3 regions of the Shewanella sp. ULN5 genome follow, and region 3 is predicted to be linked to each of the others. Evidence: predicted binding sites of a transcription regulator. Region 3 holds the regulator's gene; each other region holds the start of a gene.
The links. The regulator sigma-54, encoded in region 3, starts transcription at its own class of promoters, with help from an activator protein. The targets are predictions, from matches to a motif close to GTTGGCACGNNNNTNGNNT.
Positions count from the first base shown of each region.

Region 1 (6,546 bases), on a different contig from region 3:
GCGCTAAATTATCGCGAGATTTCCCCAGTTTACAACGGTATGTTGGTAAATCTTCAATGCGCATCATAATGTGTTCAGGCAATTCAATAGGGATAATATCACCCGCTTTAAAATCCATTACATCGCGAAGCTTTAACTCATGTTCAATAATATTAGCGTCAAAGCCGACTTGCACATCCATGATTTCATCTCGTAAAGCCTGAGACCAACGCATATCTGTATCTTGTTTATCACTTTGTACGCCCGCATCCAGCAGCTCACGGATAGGTTCTATCATGGAATAAGGTAAGGTGATGTGAAAATCACCGCCACCACCATCGACCTCAATATGGAAAGAGTTAATCACAACCACTTCCGTAGGACTGACGATGTTAGCCATCGCGGGGTTAACTTCTGAATCCAAATATTCAAACTCGACATCCATTACAGGAGCCCAAGCATCTTTATAATCTTCAAAAATAATTTTTAATAGTAACTGAACAATGCGGCGTTCTGTTGGGGTGAATTCTCGACCTTCAATTTTGGCATGGAAACGACCATCACCACCGAAAAAGTTGTCCACTAATATAAACACCAATCGAGCTTCCATGGTAATTAGCGCGGTGCCTTTTAATGGACTAAAACGCACCATATTTAAGCTAGTAGGCACGAAAAGTGTGTGCACGTACTCGCCAAACTTTAACATTTGAACGCCATTAATTGACACTTCAGCGGCACGACGCATCATATTGAACATACTGATCCGCAAATGACGCGCAAAACGCTCATTGACAATTTCCAACGTAGGCATACGGCCACGGACGATCCGGTCTTGAGATGAAAAGTCATACGACCTCGCATCATTTCCACCGTCATCTATGTCGTCTTCATCAACATCATCAACCCCATGAAGAAGCGCATCAATTTCGTCTTGGCTTAATAAATCACTCACATCATCACCTTAACTATCCAGTCAGGATTACTGCATTACAAAACCGGTAAACAACACTTTTTCAACCACGGTTTTACCGGTTACGGATTGTAATGTGTTTTGCACGCTTAACAGGGCTAATTGCCGCATTTCATCTTTGCCCGCTTGCGTGCTTAATTTCTGCACATCGGCACCACTAAATGTGGTTAATAAAGCATCTTCTATTAATGGGATGTGTTTTTTGACCGTCGTTTCATCATCCGTTCCACGAACCATTAACTGTACTTTAATTTCAACTAAACGTGCTCGGTCAACCCCAGGCAAATTGAACAAAAAAGGCCTTGGCATTCCAACATAATTAGCTTCAAGTCCTGAAGTCTTAGACTCCATTTGTTCCGAAGAACCTGCAGCAGAGTCACTGGAATCAGCTGCGACAGTTTGGTCGTCAGAACCGAGAAAAAACCATGCTCCAACACCTATAAGGATTGCGACAACAATGCCAATACCGCCAAAAAGAATTAATTTATTTCCCTTTTTAGGTTCCGCATTTGTTTCATTAAGTTCTAATTCTTCAGCCATTACACTTCCTAACACGCTTGAGCGACATAACAGAGGTTAATTATATTTAGTATTAACCGAATACATAATAATATCTCTATAGGTTACCGACTTAAGCGTAATAATCTATACCTGATTGCAAACTCTCTGAATGATTTTGAAACATTGTATGCTCTAATGCTGAATTTTCATCCAAATCATGTTGTTGGCTTGTGCCTTGAGATGATTCTTGTGATTGGCCATCACGCCCCCCACCACCTTGAGAAACCTGACTATCCGCAAGTTGTAATCCCTCTTGAGCTAACATTTCCCTTAAGCGCGGAATAGCCTGCTCAATTAAATCTCTGGTTTGAGTTTGAGCAACATGGAACTGCACTTGTGTTTGATCACCATGAACCTGAATCTTGACCATTAAATGGCCTAGCTCAGGAGGATCTAAACGTATCTCAGCCTGCTGGATGCCATTGCTCACCATGGTAATTAATTGCTGTTTCATTACGGGAGAAAAACGCTGGATCATCTCCTGCATTTGCACTTGAGACTCGCCATGTTGTTTTAACGCTAATTGAAACTGAGGGACATCACTTTTATGAATGGGAGTAAAGCTACTTTGATTTTGCAAAGCCTTTGTATCAACACTTTCTTCAACGGTAGATAAACCATCAAAGATTAGGGCTTTATCAAGTGTTGCTGAAGAAGCACCTGCAGCTACAGCATTAGGTTTAATAAGCTCAACCGAAAGTTGAGTTTTATTACTGGCATCTAATGAAGGAGTCGCGCCATTGCCCGATAAATCAGTTTCTGTACCTAAAATATTCGCCTTATCGCCACTTGTAGATGCGGCGATGGCTGATTGACTTTGTTTTGCAAACTTGTCAGCCGACTCTTTGCTGACATCTTTTACTGTAGTAAACCCTGTGGTTACCTGAGCAACTTGGATTGCTTTGTCTGCATCAACCAAGTCCACATCAACCAAATCAAGAATAGAATCATCAAGAACAGGAGACTGTAAGTTAAAGTCATCGACTATTTTAGCTAAATCACCATGTGATAACGAAGCGAGCTCTGCTTCTGTTAACGATGCAAACGTCTTAAGCTGTTCCATTTTAGAAGCTGGTAAAGAAGTTAAATAAGCAGCATTTAACTCTTCCGGTAAAGGGGCATGAATTGTTTCGACAAATAATTCATCAGTTATCATTTCACTGCCTGATATAGCCTCTACCGCTTGAGTATCTTCGGCAAATGCCTCATCGAATATAGGTAAAATTGTTGAGTCAAAGACGCTTTCATCTAACATCACCTGGTCTTCATTCGATGCAATATCGTCATGCGGCAAAATTTTTCCGTCTGTTTTTACCTTGTCAAATGACAGCGCCATATCAAGCTGAGCAAAAATGAGAGCAACATCTCCTTCATCAATAGGCTCTGACAAGTCGACTTCAGTACTCATGATGCCTGATAACTCTGATGTTTTTTTAGTATCAGCTAAATCGGCATTTTTAAATGATGATGTTTGGTTAGCTTGATTAAAGACAGAAAGGAATGACTGATTATCAGACACTTGCATTGTATCTTTTACTTGCGAGGACTTATTTGTACCGTTACCCGCTAAAAGGATATTGCTCATCTGTTGCATATTATATGCTCCGCAAACTCAACCTAAAGAATAAATTAATCATCATTTCCATATACGGTTTTTTAGTATAAAAACACAATAAACTAAAATGAAAAACGTCACTTCACTGACGATTAATTTTAATATAACGAGTATGAAGCAAAATGGATGCCAATTATTTTTTGAGAATTAAACCGTTATTTGTCTCGGCGTTGGCGAATATATTGTTGCATGGCAAATTCATCCGACATTTTTTGTTCGCGTCTGGATTCTGCAATTTGAGCTTTTTGAGCTTTTTGCGTGAGTAACATCTCAATGGCTTTGCGTTTTTGCTGTTTCTCCAACCAATGAGTTTGACGGTATCCTACTTGTTGCTCTGCATCTTGAACTGCAGCCACCTGCTGAATAATGGCGTTATCGACTTGCTTAATAAATTGATGGAATTGATGATATTGATTGGCACTTAGGCTTTGACCTTGTTGTCCTTTCATTTGTTTCATGTAATCAAGGCGGTAATTATTTAAAGCATCTAATTGGCCTTGTCTTTTTTGTTTTTCAAACTGAGCAGATTTAAGCTGCATTGCAGCTTGCTCTTCTGCTTCTGTCGCTAATTTAAGGACGATGATTAACGGATCACTTGCCATGTTTTTTCCTAAAGACCGTTATGCAATGAAAGGATTAATTCTGACATTGGCCCGCTATTTGGCTCATCATAAGGGCACTATTTTCAAAACTAATGGCATCTTTAAAGCCTTGACGTAAAAACGCATTCATCGCAGGCTGTAATCTAATAGCGTTATCTATTCGAGGATCACTACCTTGTGAATAGGCTCCAATGGAAATCAAATCACGATTTTGTTGATATAAAGAATACATTTGTTTTACACGGCGCATTGCTTCTAAATGTTCAGCACTGATAACCATAGGTGCCACACGACTAATAGATTGCTCAATATCGATAGCAGGATAATGGCCTGAATCAGCCAGGCGACGAGATAACACAATATGACCGTCTAAAATGGCGCGTGATGCGTCAGCAATAGGATCCTGTTGATCATCACCTTCAGTTAATACGGTGTAAAATGCGGTAATTGAACCTTGTCCAGGACCACCGTTACCAGCTCGCTCAACTAATCTAGGTAATTTAGCGAATACCGAAGGAGGATAGCCTTTAGTCGCTGGCGGCTCTCCAATCGCCAAGGCGACTTCACGCTGCGCCTGAGCATAACGGGTTAAGCTATCCATCAATAGTAGGACGTTGTAGCCTAAGTCTCGAAAATATTCTGCTATTCGGGTAGATGTTTCACATGCTCTAAGACGCATCAGTGGTGAAGTATCAGCAGGAGCCGCTACAACCACAGAACGTGCACGTCCCTCTTCACCTAAAATCTCTTCAATAAACTCTTTTACCTCGCGACCACGTTCGCCCACTAGACCAACAACAATTACATCGGCATTAGAGCCGCGGGTCATCATTCCTAACAGCACACTTTTACCGACACCAGAACCTGCAAATAACCCCATGCGCTGACCTTTACCCACTGTTAACATCGCATTAATCGCACGAACGCCAACATCTAAAGGTTCGGTTATCGCGCGGCGAGAAAGTGGATTGATATAAGGAGGGTGGCGAGACGCTTGCTCATTGGTTGTTAACGGACCAAGTCCATCTAAGGGTTGACCACTGCCATCTAACACACGGCCTAATAGGCTAAATCCAACACTTAAACCGGATTGCTCACCCAAAGGCTGTACACGGGCTCCAGGTAAGACTCCGCGCAGTTCTTCAACTGGCATCAAATAGAGTAATTTATCATCAAAACCCACCACTTCTGCAATCAATTCACCTACCATGGTTTCTATCGAGCACAAACTACCAACGGGGGCTCTGCATCCTGTAGCTTCTAATGTTAAGCCAACAACACGCACCAATTGACCACTGGCAATAGGCCTAAGTGGCACAACACTTTGGTGATGAACTTTTAGTTTATTCAGTAATTGATGTTGACGGTTTATCATCGACTTCACCTTGATCAACTGCATCCTCTGCATTATCGCTATTGAGCATAGAACGCTCGTCCGAGATTGGATTTAGGGGGGCGCTCTTCGTTTGAAGATTTACTTCTGGCTGCAAAGCTGGCATATCACTTTGGGAGTGAGCAACGCTCTCTTCTTTCCCCGAATTCACATCACTATCTTGCTCATCAGTGTTAGGTGTTTTAGTGAGTGCATTGGCTAAGTCATCTACAGTTTTTGAGCGATAAACACTATCATCTTGTTTTGCTAGATTAACTTGATGGCTAAGTTGCAGCGACTGCGCATCCAAATGAGTAAAAATTTGCTCAATCCGTTGTGCTAAGGTTAAATTGACCGTGGAACGCAAGCTTTCAATAAACACGTCACCTTGGGATAAACTCGGATCGCTTTCTAATACCCAATCATTTTGAGTTAATTGAGATTGGCCATATAAGGTTGTCACTAAATTGACATCTTCAGGGTGCAACCTCACTTTTACACGTTGCTCTTTTATAGGTAAAGCATCAACGCCTTGACGAATAGTTGCGGCAATATGCTCTGGGTGCATTTTTAATTCTTGCTGCACAACAGCTTTAGCAAGTGAGAGTGTCATAGCCAGTAATTCGGCTTCTACTTCGGCATCTAACACAGCTAAAGGCTGTTCAAATTGGTTTATTAATTGAGTAAATTGAGCGATTAATTGCTCTGCCTTAATTGTGCCGGCTTCATGCCCTTGTATTTCCCCCTGAGCAAAACCTTCTTCATGTCCCTGGGCTAAACCTTCTAATCGACCTTGTTCTAACCCTTGTTGAAAACCATCTAGCTTACCTTGTTCAAAACCTTCTCGTTCAGCATCGGCTCTGATCTCTTCAATCTGCGCCATTGTGGGCATTTTTACCGCCTGCTCTACCGCAGGTGTTGATGATTGATAGGCGCCAGCTTTTTTACCGTACAAATTTGAAGGCTTATCGGCATTATCAAGCGTCACATCCGGCAATTGCCAATGGCTGAACTCATGTTCATCCTCAACATTTAACACTTTTTTGGATATTTTTGAGTCTGTCATAGTTAAACCAATTTTAAATGCCTATGTAATGATACTTTTACTGCGGTTAAAGGAACTCTTCTCCACCACCGCCGCCAAGCATGATTTCACCACTATCGGATAATCGTCTGGCAATCGATAAAATTTCTTTTTGTGCCACTTCCACTTCACTAATACGAATCGGCCCCATTGCTTCAAGATCGTCACGCAATAATTCAGCTGCACGTTTGGACATGTTACCTAAAATTTTCTCTTTTAAGGCTTCATCGGCACCTTTTAGTGCTTTCATTAATATGTCTTGCTGAACCTCACGTAAAAGCGCTTGAATACCTCGGTCGTCGACATCAATGAGATTTTCGAATACGAACATCATATCCTGGATCTGCTGGGCCATTTCTTCGT
Region 1 covers NZ_JAPJEE010000001.1:160,003-166,548, forward strand. Annotated here, with positions in the region: gene fliM (flagellar motor switch protein FliM) at 1-931, opposite strand, end outside; gene fliL (flagellar basal body-associated protein FliL) at 959-1,489, opposite strand; gene ORI98_RS00670 (flagellar hook-length control protein FliK) at 1,581-3,104, opposite strand; gene fliJ (flagellar export protein FliJ) at 3,281-3,727, opposite strand; gene fliI (flagellar protein export ATPase FliI) at 3,762-5,102, opposite strand; gene fliH (flagellar assembly protein FliH) at 5,071-6,165, opposite strand; gene fliG (flagellar motor switch protein FliG) at 6,212-6,546, opposite strand, start outside.
Region 1: ORI98_RS00670 (flagellar hook-length control protein FliK) is a predicted target of sigma-54. The motif match lies at 3,241-3,259, and genes of this name have one in related genera.

Region 2 (6,546 bases), on a different contig from region 3:
TCGTTTCGAAGAAACCTGTGCGACTTGTCATAACCAAAGCAAAGAGTTCATGGTTGATTTAACTAATGAACGTAAGAAGAAAGTGAATGAGCTAAAAACTAGCGCTGAAACTCAACTTGTTAAAGCTCACTTTGAAGCAAAAGCGGCTTGGGATGCGGGTGCAACTGAAGCTGAAATGAAGCCTATCCTTATGGATATCCGTCATTCACAATGGCGTTGGGACTATGCAACAGCATCACATGGTGTTGCAGCTCACGCAGCTGATGAAGCGTTACGTATTTTAGGTACTTCTGTAGATAAAGCGGCTAATGCCCGTATCAAGCTTGCTCAATTATTAGCGGCTAAAGGTGTTAAGCAACCAATAGCTTACCCAGATACATCTACTAAAGCTAAAGCACAAGCTGCATTAGGTATGGACATGAAAACGATGAATGCAGAAAAAGACGCATTCAAGAAGAATGTTGTGCCTAAATGGCAAGAAGAAGCTAAAAAACGCGAAGCAACTTACAAGTAACAAGCTAAGTGTTATTCAGGTTAATGAATAAATTTCTCTGAATTAAAACTTCAACATCAAAAGCCCTCATTCTGAGGGCTTTTTTTTCGCATAAATAATCTGATTTCAACCTCAAGATGGGTTGCTGTTATGTGTCTTTTCGCGCTTTAAACTTCGCACCAAGATCAAGCAAGCGGATTTTTATGCGCACCATCATGGTGCTTATTTGTCATGCAATTTACTGCTAAAAATCATCTTTTCATTTAAATACAGTTAGTTAAATAGTTGGCCTGATGATTGAATCTGTTATTGCAACAAATGCATAACAAGATGTCTTTTTATTAATTTTTGGAGGTCGAGATGAAACTCGTCAGCGCAATCATCAAACCATTTAAGCTAGATGATGTCCGTGAAGCCATTGCAGGTATGGGCATCGAAGGTATGACAGTTACTGAGGTGAAAGGTTTTGGTCGTCAAAAAGGGCATACAGAGCTGTATCGTGGTGCCGAATATCAAGTGGATTTTTTACCAAAAGTAAAATTAGAGATTGCCACTAAAGAAGAAAACTTAGACATGTTAATTGAAGCTATCACTACGGCAGCTCATACCGGAAAAATTGGTGACGGCAAAATTTTTGTCACTGAGTTAGAACAAGCCATTCGTATTCGTACGGGTGAAGTTGATAACGAAGCATTATAAGGGGCGATCATAATGGAAGAATTAGCAAAATTAGGACTGACAGTTAGCGAGTTGCGCTTTGCGTTAGATACCTTCTACTTTTTAATCTCTGGTGCATTAGTCATGTGGATGGCAGCTGGCTTTGCAATGTTAGAAGCGGGTTTGGTTCGCTCAAAAAACACCACAGAGATTTTAACTAAAAACGTGTGTTTATATTCCATCGCTTGTGTAATGTATCTGCTAGTGGGTTATAACATCATGTACGTTGATAATGCAGAAGGTGGCATTATTCCATCCTTTGCGGCGTTAATCGGTACACAAGCCGCCGACGCAGATCATGCACTTGAATCTGATTTCTTCTTCCAAGTGGTGTTTGTTGCAACAGCAATGTCGATTGTATCTGGAGCCGTTGCCGAGCGTATGAAGCTATGGGCTTTCCTTGCTTTCTCAGTGGTAATGACCGCAGTGATATATCCTGTTGAAGGTTACTGGACATGGGGTGGCGGATTTATCTCTGAAGCAGGTTTTGTTGACTTTGCAGGCAGTGGCATTGTGCACATGGCTGGTGCAGCCGCTGCAATTTCAGGGGTACTATTACTAGGAGCCCGTAAGGGAAAATATGGTGCAAATGGTCAAGTTCATCCTATTCCTGGGTCTAACTTGCCTATGGCGACTTTAGGTATGTTTATTTTATGGATGGGTTGGTTTGGCTTTAACGGTGGTTCACAGTTATTAGTGTCAGATGCTGAGAATGCTTCAGCAGTTGCTAAAATCTTTGTTAACACTAACTCTGCCGCAGCGTTTGGCGCAGTATCAGCCTTGATTGTGTGTAAAATGGTTTGGGGTAAAGCTGATTTAACCATGATTTTAAACGGTGCATTAGCGGGCTTAGTGGCTATCACTGCTGACCCACTATCACCTTCATTGGTAATGGCTGGTGTAATTGGTTTGGTTGCTGGTGGCGTGGTTATCTTCTCTATTATTGGCTTTGACCGTATTAAAATTGATGACCCAGTAGGCGCAATTTCAGTTCACGGTGTAGCTGGATTTTTAGGTCTGATGTTAGTGCCGCTATCAAATGCTGATGCGAGCTTTGGGTCTCAGTTATTTGGTGCAGGTGTTATCTTTGGTTGGGTATTTGCAGCTTCACTAGCAGTATGGTTTGTACTGAAAGTCACTATGGGTATTCGTGTAACAGAAGAAGAAGAGTACAACGGTATGGACGCTTCTGATTGTGGTATTGATGCTTATCCAGAGTTTGTGAGTGTTAAAACCGCAGGCTAGTAATATACGCGCTATGATTAAGCAGAGTCCTTTTGGGCTCTGTTTTTTATGTGTTAGATTAAACCTGATCACACAGCAGGAGGGGTTATGAAGCAATTAACAAAGCGGGCGTGTCTCACTATTGCCTTAAGCGGCTTATTGTTCAGTGGGTTATCTACAGCTGGTCAGGTTGTCGTTAGAAAGTCTTCAGAGTCTTTCGATGCTTTTGCGGTAAGAGATCAGGTAATCAAAGATTATGAGTGGCAAGAAGCACTGAGAATGCAGCAACAAATTCAAATTCTGCAATCATTACCATTAGGATGCTTGCCTATGGCTGTGCCATATCGTTACTTTACTTGTAACGGCTTGGCTTATCGTCCTTATCAATATCAAAACAAAGAGTTATATATTCAAATCGATCAACCTAACGGATATAAACCATCTCGATAGAGAATATCACCTACTGCTGAATACCATTTGAAGTGATTTTTTGGCTGAAAATGCAATGCTTGACTAAACTTACCTTATTCGTATCTCGTTTAAGAGGCTTAGGTTATGTTAAACATTTCCTTTACGCAGTACGTAATGCGTCTTTATTCTGGCCAACAAAGCGATAGGGGATTTATCACTATCCTGTTATTTGTTGCTTTTTTAAGTTTAGTGTCTGGCTGCCAAACCACTCCTAAATCTAACCAAACTATTGCCATAGAACCTTTGTTCCATGATGAGTTATTCATGCCTGTTGATGTCATCACACCTGAACAAATTTATGCCTTGCCTCGCGAATACATTGCTCAAGTTAAACAAGATTATTATAAAGACAAAAATATTCGTCATAAAAATATCTCTCCTCATGAATGGTTATCTCAATACATTGGCGCACAAAATGGTGGCTTTGAATATCGAGATCATTTTACCCGTCCAGCCAGTATTACTTCTACCGTGAGAGAGGGTAACTGCATGTCATTAGTGGTGTTGTCTGCTGCACTGGCTGAAGCATTTAATATTCCCGTTGAGTTTCAAGATATCGATGTTGAACCTATTTGGGATAAACGCGGTGGATTTTACTTGGTAAATGGCCATGTAAATTTATTCTTATCACCGGCAATCGATGCCAATGTGGTGGCATTCAGCGATCGTAAAATATTGGTCGATTTTTTACCTGAGCGGGCCGTCCGTGGTTACAGTAAAACCATTGTGAATAAACAAACGCTGACCGCAATGTACTATAACAATGTTGCTGCAGAGGCTTTAGTCGAGCAGCAATATGATCTAGCGTATGCGTTAATCAAACAAAGTATAAAAATCGATCCGAGTTTTGTGCCAAGTATTAATACCCTTGCAGTGATCTATCGTCACAAAGGTGATAACCAAAAGGCCGAACAGGCCTATCGTGCTGCTCTATCAATGGATAAAGAAGATATGACAACCCTATTTAATCTAGCTCTCATCTTAGGTGAACAAGACAGATTGGAAGAATGGGCTGAAGTGCATAAAATTTTAGAGTTAAGCCGAATAAATAACCCTTTCTATTATTATGATATGGCTCAGCAGGCTTATTTCGAGCAGCATTATCAAGAAGCATTAGTATGGTACAAACGTGCATTGGCAAAGGCTGATTATCGGCATGAGTTTTATTTTGGATTATCCAAAACCTACTGGGCAACGGGAGAGCACAGATTAGCCCAAAAAAATATGCAAAAGGCGTTAGCGTTAACAGGGGATGAAGACAGTAAGCGTAGATACCAAAGTAAGCTTCAAGCGATGAAACGATGGTAGTCATTTTTTCGGTAAAATGATCACAATTGGGATAAATTATTTTGAAATAAGCGTTATTAACAGACTATGTAACCAGAGCACTGGTCAATCAATCTTCAGCGGTAATTTCCAAGGCAAACTGCATTGAATTGACTTGGTTATCACTAACAATCTCTGCCTGAATCGGTAGGTTTTTGATTTGATGATATTAATTAGTTCGCAAATCTTTTAGCCAGTTTTAGATTATTTAATTTGTTCAGTCAGTTTGTAGTTGCCTTGTTCAGCATACAGTAAAATTTGCTGATACTGATTGGTTTGTTTTAGGTGTGAAATAGCCTCATCAACTAAAGCAGTGGTGTCTGGATCATGGCAGGCAATATAACGGGGGGAATGGTCGAATAAAATCACCTGAGTCACTTCGTAAGGGAATTTTATCCGATCGTTTAATTGATTGCGGTAATAATTGAAAATCTGGCGTTCAAGAATAATTGCTTGAATACGTTCACTGAATAACATTAAGACCTGATTTTGTTGGCTAGCAATTTCGTTATAATTTTTATGAGTCTTTGATAAATCAAAAAACTCTTCACCTAAGAAATGATCTGCATTTTGAAACCCTATTAAAGAGTAATGCTTAAGATCTTGTATTGTATCTATTTTGAGCTTGTTCTTAGTTAGAAAAAACACACTATTTTGATAATCAATTAAGCTTTGGGTTAAGAATAACCCATCGCTATTTGAAGGGGCATTAATAATGCAGTCAATTTTTTTTGTTTTGACTAATCGTAACGCTCGGCGATTAGTTGCAAACGTAATCTCACCTAATTGCAAATGACTCATTTCTAAGGCAGCATTTAATAGCTCATACTGAAGGCCGCCCTTCTTATCGACAAAAAAGTAAGGTTCAATACTACTACTGGTGGCAAAGTTGATTGTTTTACCCTCTGCAGCCAAAGTCACCTCATTGGTTAATACAAAACTAAAGCATGCCAAAAATCCGAGAAGTATCGGCTTGATGTTAAAGCTTATTTTGTATTGAGTATGTTTCAATTCACGCCCCTCTCTTTAAGCGGTAATGTTTGCGGATTCACTCTAACTTTTTATCATTCTCGATCTTAAAGCATAACAACTCAAAGAGTATTTTGCTGAGGATATGGCAATTAGCTTTCATGCTGATAATTAATTATGATTAAAATTGAAAACGTTATGTTAATTTTATTTAAAAACAACAGTATAAGATTTAAATATTAAAATATGAATAGTTTATTGATTTATCAGTGGATAATGGGTAAATTTTAATATCATCTACCATTAGAACCCGATATTTGGGACAAATAAATGTAAAGTGGTTTAAATTTAGCCTGTAAAGCCGGAGTTGTATTATATGTATTACCAAAATGATGATGTTCGCATCAATGAAGTCAAAGAGTTACTACCTCCTATTGCGATTCTAGAGCGATTTCCAGCATCCGAAAATGCATCAGAAACGGTATTTACGGCACGAAATAACATTCACAACATTTTAGCCAGAAAGGATGACCGTTTATTAGTGGTGATTGGTCCTTGCTCAATTCATGATCCTAAAGCTGCGCTAGAATACGGCCAACGATTAGCGGTAATGCGTAAAAAATATGCCGATCAGCTAGAAGTGGTTATGCGAGTCTACTTTGAAAAGCCACGTACGACAGTCGGTTGGAAAGGACTGATAAATGATCCTTATATGGATAACAGTTTTCAACTGAATGATGGTCTACGCACGGCCAGAAAATTATTAGTGGATTTAAACGATCTTGGCATTCCAACTGCGGGTGAGTATTTAGATATGATTACCCCGCAATATGTGGCAGATATGATGTGTTGGGGAGCCATTGGTGCCCGTACAACTGAATCTCAGGTGCATCGAGAGCTAGCATCGGGTTTATCATGTCCTGTTGGCTTTAAAAATGGTACCGATGGCACCATTAAGGTAGCGATTGATGCCATTGGTGCCGCGAATGCTCCGCACCACTTTTTGTCTGTAACTAAGTTTGGTCATTCCGCGATTGTGTCGACCAAAGGTAATCCTGATTGTCATATTATTCTTCGCGGAGGAAAGGCGCCTAACTACAGTGCTAAAGATGTCAGTGTCATTCAGGCACAGCTAAAATCCTCAAACCTTGCTGACAACGTGATGATTGATTTTAGCCATGCAAATAGCGCTAAAGATTATCGACGCCAAATGCTAGTGGCAGAAGATGTTGCATCACAAATATCTGCAGGCAATCAGGGGATCTTTGGCGTGATGGTTGAAAGCCACCTTGTAGAAGGTCGCCAGGATATTGTCGATGGTAAAGTGGCCTGCTATGGCCAGAGCG
Region 2 covers NZ_JAPJEE010000009.1:52,878-59,423, reverse strand. Annotated here, with positions in the region: gene nrfA (ammonia-forming nitrite reductase cytochrome c552 subunit) at 1-514, shown strand, start outside; gene glnK (P-II family nitrogen regulator) at 854-1,192, shown strand; gene ORI98_RS10480 (ammonium transporter) at 1,205-2,455, shown strand; gene ORI98_RS10475 (hypothetical protein) at 2,543-2,884, shown strand; gene ORI98_RS10470 (tetratricopeptide repeat protein) at 2,990-4,213, shown strand; gene ORI98_RS10465 (ABC transporter substrate-binding protein) at 4,436-5,242, opposite strand; gene aroG (3-deoxy-7-phosphoheptulonate synthase AroG) at 5,577-6,546, shown strand, end outside.
Region 2: glnK (P-II family nitrogen regulator) is a predicted target of sigma-54. The motif match lies at 778-796, and genes of this name have one in related genera.

Region 3 (6,546 bases):
ATGCGCTCGCGGTAGCCTTATTACAAGCAAAAGGTTTTACCCGTGATGATTTTGCCTTATCCCATCCGGGTGGCTCTTTGGGCCGAAAATTACTGCTTAAAGTAAATGATGTGATGCATCAGGGCAACGACTTACCCTTGGTTAAACAGGATATCTGTATTACTGAAGCGCTGTATGAAATATCCAATAAAGGCTTAGGCATGACAGCCGTTGTCGACGATAACAATATATTAGTCGGTATTTTTACCGATGGTGATTTACGTCGTGTGATTGACGCTGAAGTGAACTTGCGTACCACACCTATTTCACATGTTATGACCAAACACTGCGTGACAAGCCCGGCTAACATCTTGGCTGCACAAGCACTGCAAATTATGGATGAGAAAAACATCAATGGTTTGATTGTCGTAAATGAACAACATCAACCAATTGGCGCATTAAATATGCTCGATATGGTTAAAGCAGGGGTAATATAAACATGACAATTCAAACGCCAAGCCATCAAGGTTTTTACGGCCCAATTAGCGATGATATTTGGCAGCGAGCGAAAAAAATTAAACTGCTGATTTGTGATGTTGACGGCGTATTTTCTGATGGCCGCATTTATTTGAATAACAGTGGTGAAGAAACCAAAGCTTTTCACACCCGCGATGGTTACGGTGTTCGTTCAGCACTAACAAGTGGAATAAATGTAGCCGTTATTACCGGACGTAAATCTCAAATCGTCGAAAACCGCATGAGCGCTCTGGGTATAAAAGATATTTATCAAGGTGTTGATAATAAGTTTGTCCCGTATGAAGCATTAATCAAGCAATATAACGTAGCTGCAGATGAAGTCGCTTATATCGGTGATGACATGGTTGATTTGCCAGTTATGAAAGTGGTTGGTTTAGCGGTTTGTGTTGCTGATGGCCATCCCTTTGTTCGTATGCATTGCCACATGACAACACACATCAAGGGCGGTCATGGCGCATTGCGTGAACTCACAGATTTACTATTGTTAAGCCAAGGCAAATTTGAAAATGCCCACGGTATGAGTATATGAATCGTACCACACTCGCCATCTGTGCATTCTTTGGCTTAGCGTTAACTTTGTACTGGCAGGTACAGGATAAACGCAACAAAATGGCACTGGTAGTAGACACACGTATTGAGCGGCCTGATTTTGTCGCTGATGACCTGCATACTACAGAATTTAATACGCTAGGTTTAGTCGACAGTAAAATGAGCGCTACACACATGGAGCATTACTCCATGACTAATACGACTTTATTTACTGACCCCGTATTGCTACTTTATCCACAAAACGGTAAAGCGCAATGGCAAATAACCGCAAAAAACGCCACGCTTGAACAACAGACAAATAAAGTCAGTTTACAAAATGATGTAATAATCAATGCCATTGACATTGAAGAGCCGCTACAATCGCTCGAAACACAGCAAGTCACCTTTGATTTAGAAACCATGATTGGCCGCTCTGAAGATCCGGTTATCATTAAAGGTAATGGTTTTTTAATTAATGGCTTAGGATTATTTGCCGATCTCAATGCAGAAGAAATTACCTTGCTCAGTGAGGTAGAAGGAACATATGAACCACATTAAGTTTTTATCCAAATCACTCTGTAAGGTCAGTGTTCTTGCAACATTTGCTATCGCGGCACTGGCGAACAACGTCATGGCCAAAGAAGGCGATCTGCAACAAGAGCTGAAAATTGCCGCGGTAAGCCAACGTGCGGACATTAAAAATAACCAGATTATTTTTAATGGCCCAGTAAAAATCACCCAAGGTAGTATTAATATTAATGCCGATGAATTACGCGCATTTTCAGCTGAAAATGGCCAAACTAAAACGTTGATTGCTATTGGTAATCCCGCAACGTTTTCGCAGGAATTAGATGATGGTCGAATAGGCACCGCCAGTGCCAATGAGATCCGCTACGACCTAGCCACGACAGGTTTATTATTAACTGGCAATGCCAAGTTAGATCAGGCCGGTAGCAAAGTGACGGGCAATGTTATTCGCTACAATATCACCGCCCAAGAGCTGATTGCAGAAAGTACCGGTAAGGGAGAAGACCGTGTTATTACCATCATTCAGCCTGAAAACTTCCAAACCGAAGATGTACCGAAACAAAAACTTCCTGAAATTCCGTTAAAAAAGCAAGGTAACCAATGAGCCAAATTACCTTAACCGCTGAAAATTTAGCTAAAAGCTATAAAAGTCGTCAAGTTGTAAAAAGTGTCAGTTTAACGGTAAAAACCGGTCAAATTGTCGGCTTGTTAGGTCCTAATGGCGCCGGAAAAACCACCACCTTTTATATGGTGGTAGGTTTAGTCAAAAGTGATAACGGTCGTATTTTAATTGATAATGATGATTTGACTGCAGATCCAATGCATTTACGTGCTCGCAAAGGAATCGGCTATTTACCACAAGAAGCGAGTATTTTTAGAAAGCTAACCGTTCATGACAACATTATGGCCGTTCTGCAAACGCGCAAATCATTAAGCCAGGATGAACGAATTCAAGAGCTGGAAAGTCTTTTAGAGGAATTTCATATCACCCATATTCGAGACAGTTTAGGCATGTCCCTTTCTGGTGGTGAAAGACGTCGAGTTGAAATTGCACGTGCATTGGCCGCAAATCCTAAGTTTATCTTACTCGATGAACCTTTTGCCGGTGTTGACCCCATTTCAGTTATTGATATTAAAAAAATTATTCAACAACTGAAAAGTCGTGGCCTTGGAGTGCTCATTACTGACCACAATGTTCGCGAAACCCTTGATGTTTGTGAGCGCGCTTATATTGTCAGCCAAGGCAATCTCATTGCCGAGGGAACACCTGATGAAATACTCAACAATCAACAAGTACGAGCAGTATACTTGGGCGAACAATTCAAGCTATAGTTAATGTAAGCACAACAGATAGATGCTTTGAAAATACCAACACTTCAGTAAGCTTTTATTGTGGTGTTTCACAATGTATTTAAACAACATTTGCGAAATACACTCGTGTGAAACGGTGTAGCAAACGGAAATCTTCTAGGGATCAGCAGTAATGAAAGCGTCACTCCAACTTAAAATGGGTCAACATCTGACTATGACCCCACAACTGCAACAGGCGATTCGTTTGCTGCAGTTATCGTCTTTGGAGTTACAGCAAGAAATTCAACAAGCATTAGACTCAAACCCTTTGCTTGAAATGGAAGATGAATTTGCAGAATTTAACAACAAAAATGACCAACAAAAAAACCAATCAGAAACTGATTTTAGTGAACTAGTCGCGCCAACAATAGAAAAAGACACCTCAAGCGTTGATACAGCAGAATCGATGACAAAAGAGCAAATGTCTGATGATTTGCCTATGGATACGACCTGGGATGAAGTGTACACCGCATCTCCGATGGCCAGTTCTGGATCGGGCAGCATGCCAAGCGATGACATGCCTTTTCAAGGTGAAACCTCAGAAGGTTTGTACGAACACCTTGAATGGCAGAAGAATCTCACTCCTTTTTCTGATACCGACCTAGCCATTGCCACCGCCATCATCGATGCCATTGACGACACAGGTTATTTAACCCAAAGCACCGAAGACATCTTAGAAGCAATGGGAGACGAATCGGTTGAGCTTGATGAAGTTGAAGCGGTACTGAAACGTATCCAACATTTTGATCCTATTGGCGTTGCCTCTCGCGATCTCCGTGAATGTTTGCTGATCCAGTTAATGCAATATGATCCCAATACACCTCACATTGATAACGCAAAAGTGCTTATCAAAGATTATTTAGATTTAATTGCAGGCAGAGACTTTCGCACATTGATGCGTAAAACCAAGTTAAAAGAAGATGAACTTCGTGAGGCTATTGAGTTAATTCAATCTTTGAATCCACGCCCTGGTTCGATGATCACCCCGCAGGATGATGAATATGTTATCCCCGATGTTTCGGTGATGAAAAAGAATGGTCGTTGGGTTGTTGAATTAAATCCTGACAATATGCCCAAAATTGGTATAAACCAGCAATATGCGGCGATGGCAAAAAGCAGTAAAAGTCAGTCTGACAGCCAATTTATTCGCGGTCACTTGCAAGAAGCTAAATGGTTTATTAAAAGTTTAGAAAGCCGCAACGACACCTTATTAAAAGTGTCCAATTGCATTGTCCAGTTCCAACAAGGTTTTTTTGAGTATGGTGAAGAAGCCATGAAACCTATGGTACTGAATGACATAGCTGAAGCGGTAGAGATGCATGAATCAACTATTTCGAGGGTCACAACTCAAAAATACATGCATACTCCGCGCGGATTATTCGAATTAAAATACTTTTTCTCTAGCCACGTCAGTACCGACGACGGCGGCGAGTGCTCATCAACAGCAATTAGAGCCTTTATAAAAAAACTGGTTGCTGCCGAAAACCAAAAGAAACCATTAAGCGACAGTAAAATGGCGGATCTTTTGGCTGAACAAGGGATTAATGTTGCACGTCGTACTATCGCGAAATACCGTGAGGCGATGATGATCCCCCCCTCAAACCAGCGTAAGAGTTTATAATCTACCTAGGCAATTGGAGGATAAATATGCAAATAAATTTAACAGGTCACCATGTTGAAATTACTGAATCATTACGCGAATATGTCACGATAAAATTTTCAAAGCTTGAACGACATTTCGATCAGATCCATAATGTGCATGTCGTGTTAAATGTCGAAAAACAACAGCAAAAGGCAGAAGCAAAAGTCAGCTTAAATGGCGCTGAAGTATTTGCAGCTGCTGATCATGCCGACATGTATCATGCAATAGACGCCCTGATCGACAAACTCGATCGTCAGGTTATTAAACACAAAGAGAAACTATCTAAGCATTAATGATGGAACTTAGTACCATCCTGCAGCCGGAATGCACCTCCTGTGCCTCACCGGGCAGTAAGAAAAAGGTACTGGAACTTATCAGCGATTTAGTCGCTGCCCAGTACCCATCCCTTTCTTCGCAAGAGATTTTCGAAAGCCTAGTGGCCAGAGAAAAAATGGGTAGCACAGGAATAGGCTCTGGCATTGCAATCCCTCATGGTCGATTGACGACCATCGAACACCCCATTGCGATTTTTATTAAATGTGAAGAACCCATTCCATTTGATGCCATAGATAAACAACCCGTTGATTTGTTATTTGCCTTATTAGTTCCAGCGGAACAATGCCAACAACACCTCAGCACTTTATCTTCGATGGCAGAAAAGCTATCAGATAAACTTATTCTCAAGCAGTTACGTAAAAGTAGTAACTCCACTGAACTCTATCAGGTTATCACTGCATGAAATTAGTTATTGTATCGGGCCGCTCTGGTTCAGGTAAGTCTGTCGCACTAAGGGTATTAGAAGACCTTGGTTACTACTGTGTCGATAATTTACCTGTGGCATTGATTGGAACATTATTGGACCAGCTTACTGGCAGCCGCGATCAAATAGCGATTAGTGTCGACGTACGTAATATTGCCGACCAAGGAAAAGTACTACAAGAACAACTTGCTAAGTTAGGTAGCGATACTGAAATCTGTAGCTTTTTCTTAAACTCTTCAGACAAAGTATTACTTAAACGTTATAGCGAAACCCGCCGGTTACACCCTTTATCTAAGAATCAAATATCACTTCTAGAAGCAATTAAATTAGAAGGGGTGTTATTAGAACCTATCGCGAATGTGGTAGACCATTATATTGATACTTCAGCATTAAACATTTACGAATTGAGCGATCAAGTGCGTGAAATATTGATGGGCAGTGTTGATAAAGAGTTAGTCATTAACTTTGAATCATTCGGCTTCAAACATGGCATGCCAACCGAAGCAGACTTCATGTTTGATGTACGTTTTTTACCTAATCCTCATTGGGAAGTAGAACTGCGCCCTTATACAGGGCTCGATAAACCAGTACAAGAATTCCTTGGCAACCAGCCTTTAGTCAATAAGTTTATTTGGCAAATTGAAAATCTATTTGAAACTTGGATGCCGCATCTTGAGCGTAATAATCGCAGCTACTTAACCATCGCGATTGGCTGTACCGGTGGACAACATCGTTCTGTGTATATTGCAGATCAGCTGGCAAAACGTTTCTCGAATGATAAAAAGCATACGGTTCATGCAAGGCACCGAGAACTAGCAAATAAGGTTAAATAACGTTATTTAGCAGATTATTGGAGTCAGTGTTATGAGCCTTTTACAACGACAAGTCACCATTTCAAATAAATTGGGGTTACACGCTAGAGCCGCTACAAAGCTGGTGATACTGGCCAATGAGTTTGATGCCAATATCACCTTGATTCAGGGTAGCAAAACGGCCAGTGCAGCCAGTGTCTTAGGCTTACTGATGTTAGAAAGTGGGCTAGGTAAAACAATTGATATCACCGCTGATGGACCAGATGCTCAAGCTGCGCTTGATGCAATATGTGCGCTAATTAATGCTAAGTTCGATGAAGGCTGTTAACCCTAAAGGTAGGTGTTAACTCATCCACAATCATCATTTATTGATTTCTCTTCTGCTATGCTGCCACATTGCTAGATCTTCA
Region 3 covers NZ_JAPJEE010000012.1:77,730-84,275, reverse strand. Annotated here, with positions in the region: gene ORI98_RS12565 (KpsF/GutQ family sugar-phosphate isomerase) at 1-476, shown strand, start outside; gene kdsC (3-deoxy-manno-octulosonate-8-phosphatase KdsC) at 479-1,045, shown strand; gene lptC (LPS export ABC transporter periplasmic protein LptC) at 1,042-1,602, shown strand; gene lptA (lipopolysaccharide transport periplasmic protein LptA) at 1,676-2,176, shown strand; gene lptB (LPS export ABC transporter ATP-binding protein) at 2,173-2,904, shown strand; gene ORI98_RS12540 (RNA polymerase factor sigma-54) at 3,056-4,543, shown strand; gene hpf (ribosome hibernation promoting factor) at 4,570-4,857, shown strand; gene ptsN (PTS IIA-like nitrogen regulatory protein PtsN) at 4,860-5,303, shown strand; gene rapZ (RNase adapter RapZ) at 5,300-6,157, shown strand; gene ORI98_RS12520 (HPr family phosphocarrier protein) at 6,189-6,464, shown strand.